Regions from separate parts of the Nonomuraea salmonea genome, predicted to be linked through region 2. Evidence: predicted binding sites of a transcription regulator. Region 2 holds the regulator's gene; the other holds the start of a gene.
What was found. The regulator HrcA, encoded in region 2, represses chaperone genes, less so after heat shock. The targets are predictions, from matches to a motif close to TTGGCACTCTCNNNNNGAGAGTGCCAA.
Positions count from the first base shown of each region.

Region 1: the regulator HrcA is predicted to act here: its motif matches at 2,409-2,435, upstream of groL (chaperonin GroEL).

Region 1 covers NZ_JBHMCF010000013.1:200,950-209,205, forward strand. The annotation lists gene ACFFR3_RS18885 (YbhB/YbcL family Raf kinase inhibitor-like protein) at 1-219, shown strand, start outside; gene ACFFR3_RS18890 (hypothetical protein) at 289-519, opposite strand; gene groL (chaperonin GroEL) at 670-2,301, opposite strand; gene ACFFR3_RS18900 (cold-shock protein) at 2,632-2,832, opposite strand; gene ACFFR3_RS18905 (MoaD/ThiS family protein) at 3,076-3,351, opposite strand; gene thrC (threonine synthase) at 3,376-4,608, opposite strand; SAM riboswitch class I at 4,622-4,763, opposite strand; gene ACFFR3_RS18915 (RNA polymerase sigma factor) at 4,843-5,397, opposite strand; gene ACFFR3_RS18920 (alpha,alpha-trehalose-phosphate synthase (UDP-forming)) at 5,429-6,853, shown strand; gene otsB (trehalose-phosphatase) at 6,858-7,628, opposite strand; gene ACFFR3_RS18930 (DUF3263 domain-containing protein) at 7,668-7,967, opposite strand; gene ACFFR3_RS18935 (SAM hydrolase/SAM-dependent halogenase family protein) at 8,086-8,256, shown strand, end outside.
Region 2 covers NZ_JBHMCF010000042.1:87,813-96,068, forward strand. The annotation lists gene hemW (radical SAM family heme chaperone HemW) at 1-1,138, shown strand, start outside; gene ACFFR3_RS38510 (DUF4870 domain-containing protein) at 1,135-2,079, opposite strand; gene ACFFR3_RS38515 (DUF3097 domain-containing protein) at 2,076-2,885, opposite strand; gene ACFFR3_RS38520 (hypothetical protein) at 2,903-3,412, opposite strand; gene hrcA (heat-inducible transcriptional repressor HrcA) at 3,828-4,841, shown strand; gene dnaJ (molecular chaperone DnaJ) at 4,853-5,995, shown strand; gene ACFFR3_RS38535 (16S rRNA (uracil(1498)-N(3))-methyltransferase) at 5,992-6,717, shown strand; gene ACFFR3_RS38540 (hypothetical protein) at 6,780-7,442, opposite strand; gene ACFFR3_RS38545 (SigE family RNA polymerase sigma factor) at 7,439-7,951, opposite strand; gene ACFFR3_RS38550 (histidine triad nucleotide-binding protein) at 8,230-8,256, shown strand, end outside.

The sequences.
Region 1 (8,256 bases), on a different contig from region 2:
CCCGAGGGCGCCGTGCACGCCCGCACCGACTACGGCACCAAGGCCTACGGCGGCGCCGCCCCGCCTCCCGGCGACCCGCACCGCTACGTCTTCACCGTGCACGCGCTGGGCGTCGACAAGCTGGGGGTCGACAGCGACACCAGCCCGGCCGTGGTCGGCTTCAACATCAACGCCAACCTGCTGGCCCGTGGCTTCGTCGTGGCCCACTTCGGCGTCTGACAAGCGTCAGAGCGCCCCGCCGGGAGCCCGGCGGGGCGCTCGTCATGTCGGGGTCAGCTCATGTCGGGGTCAGCGCACGAGGGGCGCCTGGGGGCAGCCGACGAGCCCCGGCAGCAGCGAGTCGACGACCGGAATGCCGGTGGTGGTCGCGCCCGGCAGGCAGAACGGATTGTTCAGCTGGCGCAGCAGGCTGAACGTGCTCGTCAGCTCGTCGTCGGCATGCGCGGGAGCCGCCGCGGCGGTGACGGCGGCCAGGGCGATGGCCGCGATACCGAAAATGCGCTTGCTGCGGGAGAACATCCGCCACTCCTTCGTTGAGGTGAGTTATGGCTGACCACCTTTCCTCACCATGAGTAGCGGATCAATGGTGAAACGTAATGGCAGCTCCACAAGAAAAAGAGCGGCCCGGAAAATTCCGGACCGCTCTTCGCCTGCGCGACGGATAAAGACCTAGAAGTCCATGTCGCCGCCGCCGGGCATGCCGCCGGCGGGAGCGGCCCCAGCCTTCTCGGGCTTCTCGGCGATGACGGCCTCGGTCGTCAGGAACAGCGCCGCGATGGAGGCGGCGTTCTGCAGCGCGGAGCGCGTCACCTTGGCCGGGTCGATGATGCCCGACTCGAACATGTTGACGTACTCGCCCGACGCGGCGTTGAGGCCCTCACCCGGGGTGAGGTTGCGCACGCGCTCGACCACGACGCCGCCCTCGAGGCCGGCGTTGACCGCGATCTGCTTGAGCGGCTCCTCCAGCGCCTTCTTGACGATGGCGGCACCGGTGGCCTCGTCGCCGTTGAGCTCGAGCTTGTCGAACGCCTTGGCGCCGGCCTGCAGCAGCGCCACGCCACCGCCGGGGACGATGCCCTCCTCGACGGCCGCCTTCGCGTTGCGGACGGCGTCCTCGATGCGGTGCTTGCGCTCCTTGAGCTCGACCTCGGTGGCGGCACCGGCCTTGATGACGGCGACGCCGCCGGCCAGCTTGGCCAGGCGCTCCTGGAGCTTCTCGCGGTCGTAGTCGGAGTCGGTGCGCTCGATCTCGGCGCGGATCTCGTTGACCCGGCCGGAGATCTGCTCGGCGTCACCGGCGCCGTCGACGATCGTCGTCTCGTCCTTGGTCACGACCACCTTGCGGGCGCGGCCCAGCAGGTCGAGGGTGGCGGTCTCGAGCTTGAGGCCGACCTCCTCGGCGATGACCTGACCGCCGGTCAGGATCGCGATGTCGTTGAGCATGGCCTTGCGGCGGTCGCCGAAGCCCGGAGCCTTGACGGCGACGGAACGGAACAGGCCGCGGATCTTGTTGACGACCAGGGTCGCCAGAGCCTCGCCCTCGACGTCCTCGGCGATGATCAGCAGCGGCTTGCCGGACTGGACGACCTTGTCGAGCAGCGGCAGCAGGTCCTTGTTGGCGGAGACCTTGCTGTTGACGATCAGGATGTAGGGGTCTTCGAGCACGGCCTCCATGCGGTCGGAGTCGGTCACGAAGTACATCGACGTCATGCCCTTGTCGAAGCGCATGCCCTCGGTGAGCTCGAGCTCGAGGCCGAAGGTGTTGCTCTCCTCGACGGTGATGACGCCTTCCTTGCCGACCTTGTCCATCGCCTCGGCGATGAGCGAGCCGATCTCGGGGTCGGCGGCGGAGATGGAGGCGGTGGAGGCGATCTGCTCCTTGGTCTCCACGTCCTTGGCCAGCTTGGAGAGCTCCTCGCTGACGCGCTCGACGGCGGACTCGATGCCCTTCTTCAGGGCCATCGGGTTGGCGCCGGCGGCGACGTTGCGCAGGCCCTCGCGCACCAGCGCCTGGGCGAGCACGGTGGCCGTGGTGGTGCCGTCACCAGCCACGTCGTCGGTCTTCTTCGCGACCTCCTTGACCAGCTCGGCGCCGATCTTCTCCCAGGGGTCCTCGAGCTCGATCTCCTTGGCGATGGACACACCGTCGTTGGTGATCGTGGGAGCGCCCCACTTCTTCTCCAGCACGACGTTGCGGCCCTTGGGACCCAAGGTCACCTTGACGGCGTCGGCGAGCTGGTTCATACCGCGCTCGAGACCGCGCCGGGCGTCCTCGTCAAACGCGATCATCTTGGCTGCCATAAGGCTAGACCTCCCAGATGCAGGGTGGCTTGTCGTGGACCGAGCCGACGCCCGCGACGGCATGGGTCAGCATCTCCTTCGGCAGACCCCATCGTCCCGATCCGGTGTTGGCACTCTGCTGCACAGAGTGCCAACGAACTGTTTAGCACTCTACCCTGTCGAGTGCAAGCGAACGCCCACCTGCCCCACGTTTCCGCCCAGGTCAGTCAGTACGCCGGTACGGCGAGCCGCCCTGGGCGGCCCACCGTACGCGAGTCGACGAGAGAGAGATGACGGCTCGCACGGACTGCGCTGCCGTGCGAACCCGCCCGGTGCATACCAGGATGTCGATCAGACCGTTCGGACGGACTCCGCCTGCGGTCCCTTCTGGCCCTGCGTGATCTCGAACTCGACGCGCTGTCCCTGCTCGAGAGATCGGTACCCGTCCATCATGATCGCTGAGTAATGGACGAATACATCCTTACCACCGTCTACCGCGATGAAGCCGTAGCCCTTGTCCGCGTTGAACCACTTGACGGTGCCCTGCGCCACTTCCGACTCCTCTTACTGGTCTCCCAGATCTCGCCCATTCCTCCGCGAGACCTGTAATCGCCCGACTTAACAGAAAATCAGCCGGACGATCGCCCTCGACCATACCTGTGGGGAGGGGTTTGGCAACAGAGTCAATCTGGGAACTGCCTATTTCTTCTTCCCGAACCTGGTTCAACATTGAATTAGGCCCGGAAAAGGAGAAGGCGCCCACAAGGGGCGCCTTCTGGATGCGAGCCGCGACACTCAGCCGCCGGCGACCGCCGGGATGATGGAGATCTGAGTCCCCTCAGGGGCGGGAGTGTCGAGGCCCTCGGCGAAACGGACGTCCTCTTCCCCCACGTAAACGTTGACGAAACGACGAATCTTGCCCGATTCATCCAGAATTCTCGCGCCGATGCCCGGGTAGTCGGCGTCGAGCTTGATGAGCACGTCACGAAGCGTCGCGCCCTCGCCACTGACCTCCGCGTTGCCCCCGGTGTAGGTGCGCAGAATGGTGGGAATCCGCACAGAAACGCTCATGGTTTAAGTCGCCTTTCCTGGTTGTCAGACAGTCGCGCGGAACGCGTCGAGAGAGGGCCGGATCACGGCCGTGGGTGCGGCGTCGTCGCTGATCGCGTCGAGCGTCTTGAGCCCGTCACCGGTGTTGAGCACCACGGTGAGGGCGTCGGGGTCGAGCACGCCGTTCTCGGTGAGCTTCTTCAGCACGCCGACGGTGACGCCGCCCGCGGTCTCGGCGAAGACGCCCTCCGTCGAGGCCAGCAGCTTGATGGCGGCCACGATCTCGGCGTCGGTGACGTCCTCGACGGCTCCGCCGGTGCGCCGGGCGATGTCCAGCACGTACGGCCCGTCGGCCGGGTTGCCGATGGCCAGGGACTTGGCGATGGTGTCGGGCTTGACCGGCCGTACGACCTCGTGCCCCGCCTTGTACGCGGTCGACACCGGCGAGCACCCGGCCGCCTGCGCCCCGAAGATCTTGTACGGGGTGTCCTCGACCAGCCCCAGCTTCACCAGCTCCTTGAAGCCCTTGTCGATCTTCGTGAGCTGGGACCCGGAGGCGATGGGGATGATGATCTGCTCGGGCAGCCGCCAGCCGAGCTGCTCGGCGATCTCGTACGCGAGCGTCTTGGAGCCCTCGGCGTAGTAGGGCCGCAGGTTGACGTTGACGAATCCCCACTTGTCGCCCAGCGGGTCGCCGATGAGTTCGGAGCAGAACCGGTTGACGTCGTCGTACGTGCCCTCGATGCCGATGAGCTTCCCGCCGAAGACCCGCGCCATGGCGATCTTCGCCTGCTCCAGATTGGCCGGGATGAACACGCACGCGTCGAGCCCTGCCCGCGCGGCGGCGGCGGTGACGGCGCCGGCGAGATTGCCGGTGGAGGAGCAGGAAAGCGTGTGGAAGCCGAAGTTCCTGGCCGCTTCGACGGCCATGGCGACGACCCGGTCCTTGAAGGAGTGGGTGGGATTGCCGGAGTCGTCCTTCACGTAAAGGGACTTGATGCCGAGCGTTCGGCCGAGGTTTCCGGCCTTGACCAATTTCGTCCAGCCGGGGTTCATATTCGGCTTTTCGGTCACGTTCGCCGGAACCGGAAGGAGCGCCCGGTAACGCCAGATGTTGGCCGGACCCGATGCGATCTGCTCGCGGGTCACCCGGCCGAAGTCGTAGGCCGCCTCGAGCGGCCCGAAACACTCCTGACACGCGAAGCTGGGACCCAGCGGGTAACGCGCGCCGCACTCGCGGCAGGACAGAGCGGTGGCAGGACCAAAGTCAAGCGACATGAAGCGAGGCCTTCCCTCATCTTCGCCCGCGGCCACCTTGACCGCGAACCGGAATTGGCACCTTGTCCCGGTCGGCCTCGCCTGGTCGCGAGTCGAAAGCCGGGAGGGTTGCCGGGGCTTCGCAGGGCCGGTCCCTCCACCCCTCTGGATGAGCAATATGAAGTTGTTGAAACGGACTCTACCCGCTTAAGTGGCCGCAATTACCACCCGTCTCACCATGTGAGACGGGTGGTCTCAGCGATAGTCTTCGCCCAGCACACCCTGCACGTACTTGCGTGCCTGATGGATGCGGGATTTCGCGGTGCCCAGCGGGATGCCGAGCTGCTCGGCCACCTCGTTGTAGTCGAGCTGGACGATGTCACGCAGCACCAGCGCCTGCGCCAGGTCGGGCTTGTCGGCCTCCAGGGCCTCCATCGCGTCGAGCAGGTCGAGCCGCGAGCCCGCGATCACGCTGACCCGCCGCACGTCGGGCTTCTGCATCGGCAGCTCGTCCGAGCTCTGCTCGGCCGCCCGCCGCTTCAGCGACCGGTACGTCGTGCGCGCGCAGTTGGCCGTCACGATGTGCAGCCACGTACTGAACCTGGCGCGCCCCTCGAACCGCCCGATATTACGCGCGACAGCCAGCAACGTATCTTGCGAGGCCTCCTCCGCGTCCTGGTGATAAGGCAGGATTCGGGCGCAATGCCGCATCACATCGGGCTCTATCCGCGCCAGGAGCTCGCCGAGTGCGCGATGATCTCCGGCAGCGGCTGAGCGGGCGAGTTCCTCGGTTAGCTCATCAAGCGCCATAGCTGGGATCCTATGATCGAAAGGAGCCTAGATGAACAGCGTGCTGTTGGCCTCCAACAGAGGGCCGGTCTCCTTCACCGTCTCCGACGACGGCGAACTCACCATGAAGCGCGGCGGCGGCGGTCTCGTGTCGGGCCTGTCGGGCGTGGCCAAGGGCGACGGCGTGCTGTGGGTCTGCGCGGCGTTGTCCGACGGCGACCGCAGCGCCGTGCGGCAGGCCGGCGGCGGCCGGGTCGACCACGCGGGCTACGACACGGGCCCGATGCGCATGCTCGACATCCCGCCCGCCACCTTCCATCGCGCCTACAACGCGGTGGCCAACTCGACCCTGTGGTTCGTCAACCATCTGCTCTACGACATCCCCAACTCGCCCAACTTCGGCACCAGGTTCGAGCGCGAGTGGGAGTCATACCGCGACTACAACGGCGCTTTCGCGCTGGCGCTGGCCGAGGAGGCCGGCCACGGCGCGCGCGTGATGGTGCAGGACTACCACCTTACGCTGACCCCCGCCATGCTCAGGGCCGAACGGCCCGACCTGCGCATCGCGCACTTCAGCCACACCCCGTGGGCGCCGCCCGAATACTTCTCGCTGCTGCCCGACGACGTCGCCAAGGAGGTGCTCGAAGGCATCCTGGGCGCCGACCACGCCGGCTTCCTCACCGACCGGTGGGCGCAGGCGTTCATGGACTGCTGCGAGCGGCTGCTGGGCGCCGAGGCCGACCGCGTCGGGCGCAGCGTCACCCACGCCGGCAGGACCACCCGCATCGGAGTCCACAGCCTGGGGGTGGACGGCGCCGCGCTGTGGGAGCGGGCCTGCGAGCCCGACGTCGAGTCGCACATGACGGCGCTCAGGGAGCAGGTCGGCGGGCGCAGGCTGATCGTCCGCATCGACCGCACCGAGCTGTCGAAGAACATCGTGCGCGGGCTCAACGCCTACCGCGAGTTCCTCGCCGCCCACCCCGAATGGCACGGCCGCGTGGTGCACCTCGCCTTCGCCTATCCCAGCCGGCACGACCTGCCCGAATACCGCGAGTACACCGCGTCGGTGCAGCGCTGCGCGCAGGAGATCGAGGACGAGTACGCCACCGAGGACTGGGACCCGCTCATCCTCAACGTGAACGACGACTATCCGCGCTCGCTGGCCGCCTACCGGATGGCCGACGTGCTGCTGGTCAACCCCATCCGCGACGGCATGAACCTGGTGGCCAAGGAGGGCCCCGTGCTGTCGCCGCACTGCGCGCTCGTGCTGTCGCGGGAGGCGGGCGCCGCGGCCGAGCTGGGCCAGCACGCGCTGCTCGTCAACCCGTACGACATCAGCGGCACCGCGGCCGCGCTGCACGAGGCGCTGGTCATGCCGGAGGACGAGCGGCGCAGCCGCCGCGACAAGCTGCGCGCCGCCGCGACCGCGCTGCCACCGCAACAGTGGCTCGCCGCCCAGCTCGAGGCCCTGGCCTGACGCGTCACGAGCGGGTGATCGCCGAGACCAGCTCCTCCAGCAGCCGCACCACGCCGTCGGGGCCGTCCACCACCAGGTCGGCGCGCTCCGCGAGCGCGGTGACCTCGGTCGAGCCGCTGCACACGGTCACGCCGGGGAGGCCGGACGCGCGTACGGCGTCGAACGCCGCCAGGTCACCGAGGTCGTCGCCGACGAACATGACCGAGCGCGCCTCCCGCTCCGTGAGGAACAGGCCGAGCGCGTGGCCCTTGTCCATGCCCGGCGGCCGCAGCTCCAGCACCATGCGGCCGGGCTCGATGACCAGCCCGTGCTTGTCGGCCAGCTTGGCGAGCGGCTCGCGCAGCGCGGCGAGCGCGCCCTCCGGGTCGGGGCTGCGCCTGGTGTGGACGGCCACGGCCCGCCCCTTGTCCTCGATGCGCACGCCCTGCACGCCCAGCGATTCGAGCAGCAGCGGCAGCTCGGCCTCCGCGTTGGGGACGCCGGGCGGCGGCGGGGGCGCGGAGACGCGGCCGTCCTCCCAGCGTTCGAAGCCGTAGTGGCCGAGCACCACCAGGCCGGGCACGTCGGCCAGGCCGGGTCCGAGCGCCAGGGCGGTGGCCGGGGGCCTGCCGGTCACGATGGCCACCGCTCCGACGCGGGCGCCCAGCTCGGCGAGTACGCCGGGCGCCTTCGGATGGATCACGGCCTGGGCGGGGTCGGGCACGATCGGCGACAGGGTGCCGTCGAAGTCGAGCCCGATCACGGCGCCCGCCGGATCGTGCACGATCGCTTCCATTCCAGGGATGTTCTTCACTCGGCTGCCGTACCCAGACGGTCAGGGACGCATGCCGAGCCTTCTGGCCGCACGGTCGCGCCGGCGCGTGGATCGTAATCTGCGCAGCCGCTTGACCAGCATCGGGTCCTGCTCCAGCGCCTCCGGCCGGTCGATCAGCTCACCGAGGAGCTGGTAGTAGCGCGTGGCGGAGAAGCCGAACGTCTCCTTGATGGCGTGCTCCTTCGCGCCCGCGTAGCGCCACCATTGGCGTTCGAAGGCGAGGAGATCGAGATCGCGTTGTGAGAGTGGTTGTCGGGACGGTTCCTGGGCAGCATTGTCATCGCTGAGCGGTGCTCCCATGGTGTCCTCCTCGAAAGGGGCGGGCGACGATCTCGCCGCCCGCACGCGGCCCGTTCGCCATCGTAATGTGCGGAGTGCGGCTGTTCACGACGGATTGGGAGACGTACAGTCACCAGATGTGACCTCTGTCATCACGCTCCTCACCGACTACGGGTTAGAGGATGGATATGTGGCGGCCTGTCATGGAGTGATCGCCGGGATAGCCCCTGAGGCCCGGGTGATCGACGTCTGTCACCTCATCCCGGCCGGCGATGTGCGGCGCGGCGCGGCGGTTCTGGCGCAGACCATC
Region 2 (8,256 bases):
CCCGTTCGGCTTCTACGTGCACGTGCCGTTCTGCCTGACCCGCTGCGGCTACTGCGACTTCAACACCTACACCGCCTCCGAGCTGGGCCCCGGCGCCTCGCAGCGCGACTACGCCGACACGGTGATCGAGGAGATCCGCCTGGCGCGCCGCGTCCTGGGCGAGACCGACCTGCCGGTGGAGACGGTGTTCTTCGGCGGCGGCACCCCCACGCTGCTGCCTCCCGAAGACCTGGCACGCATCCTGGCCGCGATCGGCTCGGAGTTCGGGTTGCGGCCGGACGCCGAGGTCACCACCGAGGCCAACCCCGAGTCGGTCGATCCCTCGTCGCTGGAGAAGCTGCGCCACGGCGGCTTCAACCGCATCAGCTTCGGCATGCAGAGCGTACGCGAGCACGTGCTGCAGGTCCTCGACCGCCGCCACACGCCCGGCCGGGCCGCCGCGGCCGTCAGGGAGGCGCGCGCGGCCGGGTTCGAGCACGTCAACCTCGACCTGATCTACAGCACGCCGGGCGAGTCCGACGACGACTGGCGGGCCTCGCTGGGCGCGGCGATCGAGGCAGGGCCCGACCACGTGTCGGCGTACTCGCTGATCGTCGAGGAGGGCACCCGCCTGGCCGCGCGCATCAGGCGCGGTGAGCTGCCGATGCCCGACGACGACGTGGCCGCCGACCGCTACCTCATCGCCGACGAGCTGTTGTCCGCGGCCGGGTTCGCGTGGTACGAGGTGTCCAACTGGGCCGTCACCGACGACGCCCGCTGCCGCCACAACCTGCTCTACTGGACCGGCGGCGACTGGTGGGCGGCCGGCCCAGGAGCCCACAGCCACGTCGGCGGCACCCGCTGGTGGAACGTCAAGCACCCCGCCGCCTACGCCCAGCGCCTGGCCGCGGGCCACTCGCCGGCGCACGCCCGCGAGGTGCTCGGGCACGACGACCGCGACGCCGAACGCCTCATGCTGGAGCTGCGGCTGTCGTCCGGCTATCCGCTGGCCGAGGTCGCGCCCGCCGCGCGGCCCGTGGTGGCGAGCGCCCTGGCGCGGGGGCTGCTGGAGCCCGAGCCGTTCAAGGCGGGCCACATGGTGCTGACCCTCCAGGGCCGGCTGCTGGCCGACGCCCTGATCAGGGACCTGCTGGTCTAGGTGATCAGGCGGATGGAGATGGGGTAGCGGTAACGCTCGCCCCGGTACGTCGCCATCGCCGCCTGGATGTGGAAGATCAGCGACACGACGAAGACCGCCGGCAGCAGCAGGAAGCCGATGAACAGCAGCATCAGGAACGCGGACACGATGTAGCCGATGAACATGGTGATCTGGAAATTCAGCGCCTCCGCCGCCTGGTCCCTGACGTAGGGCGACTGGTCCTTGCGCATCACGTAGATGATGAGCGGGCCGATCCACGAGACCAGCAGGCCGAGGAGGTGGGCCAGCATCGCCATGGAGTTGTCGTCGGTGCCGGGGCGGGGGCCGAAGCGGCCGGGCACGTAGGGCTCGCCGGGGTGCTGCGGGTAGCCGTAGCCGGGCGGGGGCGGCGGATAGCCGGGCCGGCCGTAGCCGCCGGGCGGACCGTAGCCGCCGGGACCGCCGTAGGGGCCCTGCTGGCCGTAGCCGCTGGGCGGCTGCGGGTGGTAGATCGGCGCCGACCCGGGCTGCTGCCCGTAGGGGAGCTGCTGCCCGTAACCGGGCGCCGACCCGGGCTGCTGCCCGTAACCGGGCGCCGACCCGGGCTGCTGCCCGTAACCGGGCGCCGACCCGGGCTGCTGCCCGTAGCCGGACGACCCGGGCTGCTGCTCATAACCCGGCACGGAACCGGGCTGCTGCGAGTAACCCGGGGTGGAGCCGGGTTGCGGTGGGTAGCCGGACGTGGAGCCGGGTTGCTGGGGATGGCCGGGCGTGGAGCCGGGTTGCTGGGGGTGGACGGGTTGTTGTCCGTACGGTGGGGGCGGGCCGGGTTGGGGGCCCGAGCCGGGCGCGGGCGGCGGCAGGTCGGACGGGGTGACCCTGCGCGTGGCGTCGTCGTCCGCCGGGGCGAACCTGCGGGTGGCGTCGTCGTCGGCGGGCGGCGGGGTCGGGTCCTGGCTCATGGGGCCTCCGTAACGAAGTCGATCAGTTCCTCGACCCGGCCGAGCAGCGCCGGTTCCAGGTCCGTGTACGTCGAGACGGCGCCGAGAATGCGCCGCCACGCCTCCGCGGGCTCCATGCGCCAGCCCAGCGCGGCGATGACGCCCTCCTTCCATGGCACCCCGCGCGGCACGTCGGGCCAGGCCGGGATGCGCAGCACGGACGGCTTGACCGCCTGCCAGATGTCGACGAACGGATGCCCGACCACGAGCACGTCGGGCGAGGTGATCTCGGCGGCGATCCGGCTCTCCTTGGAGCCGGGCACCAGGTGGTCGACGAGCACGCCGAGGCGCCGCCCCGGCTCGGGGCCGAACTCGTCGACGATGGCGGGCAGGTGGTCGACGCCTTCGAGGTATTCGACGACGACGCCTTCGACCCGCAGGTCGTGGCCCCAGATCTTCTCGACGAGGGCGGCGTCGTGGACGCCCTCGACGTAGATGCGGCTCTGCCTGGCGACCCTGGCCCGCAGCCCTTCGACGGCGATCGAGCCCGACGCGCTGCGCCGAGGGCCGGTGGGGGCGGTGGCGGCGGGGCGTACGAGGGTCACGGGACGGCCTTCCAGCAGGAACGCCGCGGGCGCGAGCGGGAAGAGCCGGCGCTTGCCGAACCGGTCCTCCAGCGTGACGGCCTCCTTGTCACAGGCCACCACGGCGCCGCAGAAGCCGCTGTCGGCGTCCTCCACGACGAGGTCCGGCTCCGCGGGCACCTTGGGGATCTTGCCCTTGCCCGGCCGCCGCCAATTTCCCGCCAGTACATCGCCCTCGTACACACGGGGACCGTAGCAAATCACCCGCTCACTGCAAGGCGCTTCCGCGCGCCGCTGCGGCGGACGAGGACGACGATCGTGCCGGCGATGGCGGCGAGCAGCCCGGCGCCCGGCAGGGCCACGAGGGCGATGAGGCCGTCGGCGACGCCGTTCACGACGGAGTAGGAGTCGCGGCCGACGCCGTAGCGCACGGTGGCGTCCTCCTGGTTGACGCAGGTGAGCTGGTAGTCGCCCTTGGCCGGCGCGTTGATCACCAGGAACTGCTCCCACACGGCGTCGCCGGCCGACACCGTACGCCGGTCGGGGGTCTTGGCCAGCTTGGCCTCGCCGCTGATCGAGCAGTCGTAGGTGACGGCGGTGTCGCTGGCGAGGTAGACGCCCGGCTTCTCGGCCGGGTCGACCGTCACCGTGACGCTTTCGCCGGACGCGAACGTCTGCTTGGGCACCAGGTCGGTCGCGCCGCCCAGGCCGGTGGCGAACAGCACGCCGCCGGCCGCCAGGCAGGCCACGAACACGCCCCAGACGGCCACCAGCCACCAGCGGCTGGGCTTTATGGCTTTGGAGTCGATTCGTGGTGGAAATTGGGCCTGTTGGCCGTATTGTCCGTACTGAGATGGCGGGCCGAACTGAGCGGGGTCACCGTACTGCGGTGGCCCCTGTCCGAACGGAGGCTGTTGCCCGTACTGGGGTGGTCCCTGCGGCGGCTGTCCCTGTGGGGGCGGTCCGTACTGGGGCGGACCGTAGCCTGGCGGCGGGCCGTACGCCGGGGGCCGGGAATCGTCGGTCATGAGGGCAAGTGTGGGGCCTGTCGCTCACAGGAAGCCAGACAGCAGTTGGGACGCGGTGTTATCGCACCTTGTGGGCGAGAGCCGTACACTTGGCACTCGGGAACACAGAGTGCTAGACACCACGTTCCTGTAAGGGACAGAGGCAGGAGGTGAGCACGTGCTCGACGATCGGAAGCTGGCGGTGCTCCGGGCCATTGTCGAAGACTACGTGTCCACCAACGAACCGGTGGGCTCCAAGGCGCTGGCCGAGCGTCACAATCTGAAGGTCTCCCCGGCGACGGTCAGGAACGACATGGCCGCGCTGGAAGAGGAAGGCTACATCACCCAGCCCCACACCAGCGCGGGCCGCGTGCCGACGGACAAGGGCTATCGCCTGTTCGTCGACCGGCTCTCGCAGGTCAAGCCGTTGTCGGGGGCCGAGCGGCGGGCGATCGAGACGTTCCTCGCCGGCGCGGTCGACCTCGACGACGTCGTCACCCGCACGGTCCGGCTGCTCGCGCAGCTGACCAGGCAGGTGGCGGTCGTGCAATACCCGACGCTCAACCGTTCGACGGTCCGGCACGTCGAGCTCGTCCCGCTGACCGACCGGCGGGTCATGCTCGTGCTGATCACCAACACCGGCCGCGTCGAGCAGCGCGTGGTGGAGCTGCCCGAAGTGGTGGAGGACCACCGCATCGCCAACCTGCGCGCCGTGCTCAACGCCTGCCTCGACGGCTGCGGCCTGAGCAGCGTGCCCGAGCTGGTGGCCGACCTGCCGGAAAGACTCCCGGTCGAAGACCGGCCCGCCGCGGCGACGATCCTCTCAGTGCTGCTCGAGACGCTGGTCGAGCGGCACGACGAGAAGATCGTGTTCGCCGGCGCGGCCAACCTCGCCGGCGCCGACTTCGCCACCGGCCTGCGCGACGTGCTGGAGGCGCTTGAGGAGCACGTCGTCCTCATGCGGCTGCTCGGCGAGACAACCTCAGACACCCCGTCCGCGCTCACCGTGCGCATCGGCTCGGAAAACCCCTACCTGAGGGGCACATCCATCGTCGCGACCGGATACGGTTCTGGCGACAACCAACTGGCCCGGCTCGGCGTTCTGGGGCCGACCAGGATGGACTATCCCGTGACGATGGGCGCCGTACGCGCGGTGGCACGCTACGTCAGCCAGATCCTGGCTGCATCATAAGAGGTCGATAAGTGGCAAACAGCGACTACTACGCCACCCTCGGGGTGCGCCGTGACGCGAGTCAGGACGAGATCAAGAAGGCGTATCGCCGGCTCGCCCGAGAGCTGCACCCTGACGTGAACCCCGATCCTGACACGCAGGAGCGGTTCAAAGAGATCACGCAGGCCTACGAGGTGCTGTCCGACCCGAACAAGCGCCAGATGTACGACCTGGGTGGCGACCCCTTCGGCGGCGGCGCGGGAGCGGGCGCCGGCGCGGGAGGCTTCGGAGCGGGCTTCCCGTTCAGCGACATCATGGACGCCTTCTTCGGCACCGCCACCGGTGCCAGGGGGCCCCGCTCACGTGCCCGCAGGGGCCGCAACGCCACCATCAGGGTCGAGCTCGACCTGCGCGAGACGGCGTTCGGCACGACCCGCGAGCTGGCCGTCGACACGGCCGTGCTGTGCGACATCTGCCACGGCGCCGGCACCGCGCCCGGCACCCACCCCGACACCTGCGACATGTGCAGCGGGCGCGGCGAGATCTCCCAGGTGACACGGTCCTTCCTGGGCCAGGTCATGACCTCGCGGCCCTGCCCGCAGTGCGGCGGCTTCGGCACCATCATCCGCAACCCCTGCCAGGAGTGCTCCGGCGACGGCCGGGTGCGCACCCGCCGTACGATCAAGGTCCGCATCCCCGCGGGCGTCGAGGACGGCACCCACATCCAGCTCGCCGGCGAGGGCGAGGTCGGCCCGGGCGGCGGCCCGCCCGGCGACCTGTTCCTCGAGATCGTCGAGCGGCCCCACGAGATCTTCGAACGGCGCGGCGACGACCTCCACTGCACCGTCCAGATCCCGATGACGGCCGCCGCGCTCGGCACCGTGCTGACCGTCGAGACCCTCGACGGCGCCGAGGAGATCGACGTCCGGCCCGGCACGCAGTCGGGCCAGGTCATCACCATGTACGGCAGAGGCGTCCAGCGGCTCAACGAGTCCGGCAGGGGCGACCTGCTCATCCACGTCAACGTCGAGACGCCGAGCCGTCTCGACGCGGCTCAGGAAGAGCTGCTGCGCGAGCTGGCCAGGCAGCGAGGTGAGGAGCGCCCGCCTGGCAAGTTCGCACCGGGCCAGCAGGGTTTTTTCTCCCGCCTGCGTGACGCGTTCAACGGCCGGTGACGGCTCCGGTCTTCCTGAGCGCGCACCTCGAAGGGCCCGAGCTGACGCTCGACGGCCCCGAGGGGCGGCACGCGGCCTCCGTACGCCGGTTGCGCGCCGGTGAGCGGGTCGACCTCACCGACGGGGCGGGCGGGGTGGCCGAGTGCGTCGTACGCGAGGCGCTGAAGGACGCGCTGCGGCTCGAGGTGCTGCACCGCTACGACGTCGAGCCGCCGCGGCCCCGGCTGGTGGTCGTCCAGGGGCTGCCCAAGGGCGACAGGGGCGAGCTGGCGGTCGAGATGATGACCGAGGCCGGCGTCGACGTGATCGTGCCGTGGGCGGCGGCCCGCAGCATCACCCAGTGGAAGGGCGACAAGGTCGCCAAGGCCCTCGGCCGCTGGCGCTCCACCGCGCGCGAGGCGGGCAAGCAGGCCCGCCGCTTCCACCTGCCCGAGGTGGCCGACCTCGCCTCCACGGCAAGCGTCGAGCGGCTGCTGGCGGAGGCGGCGCTCGGGCTGGTGCTGCACGAGGAGGCCGCCGAGCCGCTGTCGGGCGTGGCGCTGCCGGCGGGCGGCGACGTCGTCATGGTGGTGGGGCCGGAAGGCGGGGTCTCGGAGGAGGAGCTGGAGCGGTTCAGGGCGGCCAAGGCGGAGCCGGTGCTGCTCGGGCCTACGGTGCTGCGCACGTCCACGGCGGGGGTGGCGGCGGCCGCCGTGCTCTTCAGCCGCACGGGCCGCTGGTGAGCCGCTAGGGGTGCTCTGCGCGTCTTGCCGCGGGGCGAGCTGTCTTGCCCGGCGATGAGCCTCTAGGGCGTGGTCTGCGTGTCCTGCAGGGGGGTCGCCTCGACGGGCGGCGTCTCGGTCATCTCGTCGTCCGGCGGGCACTGCTCCGGCGGGCACGACGGCGGCGCGGACGTCTCGATCATGGTGGGCGACGGTGTCGGCGTCGGCGACGGCGAGAGAGTGGGGCAGTCGGACGGCGGCTCGGCTTCCTCGGCGAGCGCCGAAGGACACGGGGTCGTGGTGGGCGTGGGGGTGGGCGACGGAGACGGCCTGCTGGTCGACTCGGCCTTACGGGTCGGCTTGGGCGAGGTGGGCGACGGCGTCGCCGGGATCACCACCGCGGGCGGCGACTGACGGGGCGGCACGCTGGTCGCGGGCGGATCGATGGACCGGGTGGTCGAGGAGTTGGACGGCACCTTGCTCGTCTCGTCGTCCACGATCCGCACGGGCGCCTGATCGATGATCTGGGAGCGCAGGCCGGGGACGGCGAACACGATCGCGCCCGCCACCAGCACCGCGCTGGCCGCGGCCGCTCCCGCGCGCCACCAGAACAGATTGCGTACGCCCCGCCGCTCGATGCGGGCACGGATGATCTCCAGTCCGTCCGGCGAGGGCACGACCGCGTCCGCCTCCGCGCGGAGCGCACGGCGCAGCAGGTCGCCGTACTCGTCGGGGGGCTGGGTCATGACATTTTCTCCAGGACCGATCGCAAGGCGGCCATGCCACGTGCCGTGTGGCTCTTGACCGCCCCCTTGCTGATGCCCATGGCGTGGGCGATCTCAGCTTCGGACAGATCACCGTAGTAGCGTAGAACCAGAGCCTCTCTCTGTCGGGTCGGAAGGGCACGTAATGCCTCGATCACGGCAGAACGTTCCAGTTCGCCGATGGCGCCGTTCTCGGCGCTCGGCGCGTCGGGCAGACCTTTGGGAGCATACTTCTCGACGACCGCGCGGTGGCGCAGCACCGACCTGGACCGGTTGACGACTGACTGGCGCAGGTAGGCAAGTGCTTTGTCGGGATCACGCAGCCTGCGCCAGGCGCCATGGATGGCGACGAACGCATCCTGCACGACTTCCTCAGCTGTTGCTATGTCGCGCACCAGCAACACAGCGAGACGCACCAATGACCGAAAATGCGCACTGTACAGCGCCGTAACGGCCATGTCGGCATCCCACCCGACCGGCACCGCCCCCATCGACCTGTCGGCCAGAAGGGTTTCGGTGGTCACATCAGTGGGACGCGCGGCCTTCCCAGAGGGTTTACGCTCTTCCGGTTCTGGAGGTTTCCCCGGTTCCTTAGGGTGCATTACCCAGTCGTGTCCTCGCCAGGTGGCGCTCGCCCGACCCTGAATCGTCTTTTCTGCTGAAGTGTCGCACACTCACCCTAACCTTGTGGATCTTCCTGCGCACGACACAGCTGATTACCGATTCGCAACGGACTCACCGACGGCGGCGCCCTCGGTAGGCTGATCGAGTGAGCGATTGCCTCTTCTGCAAAATC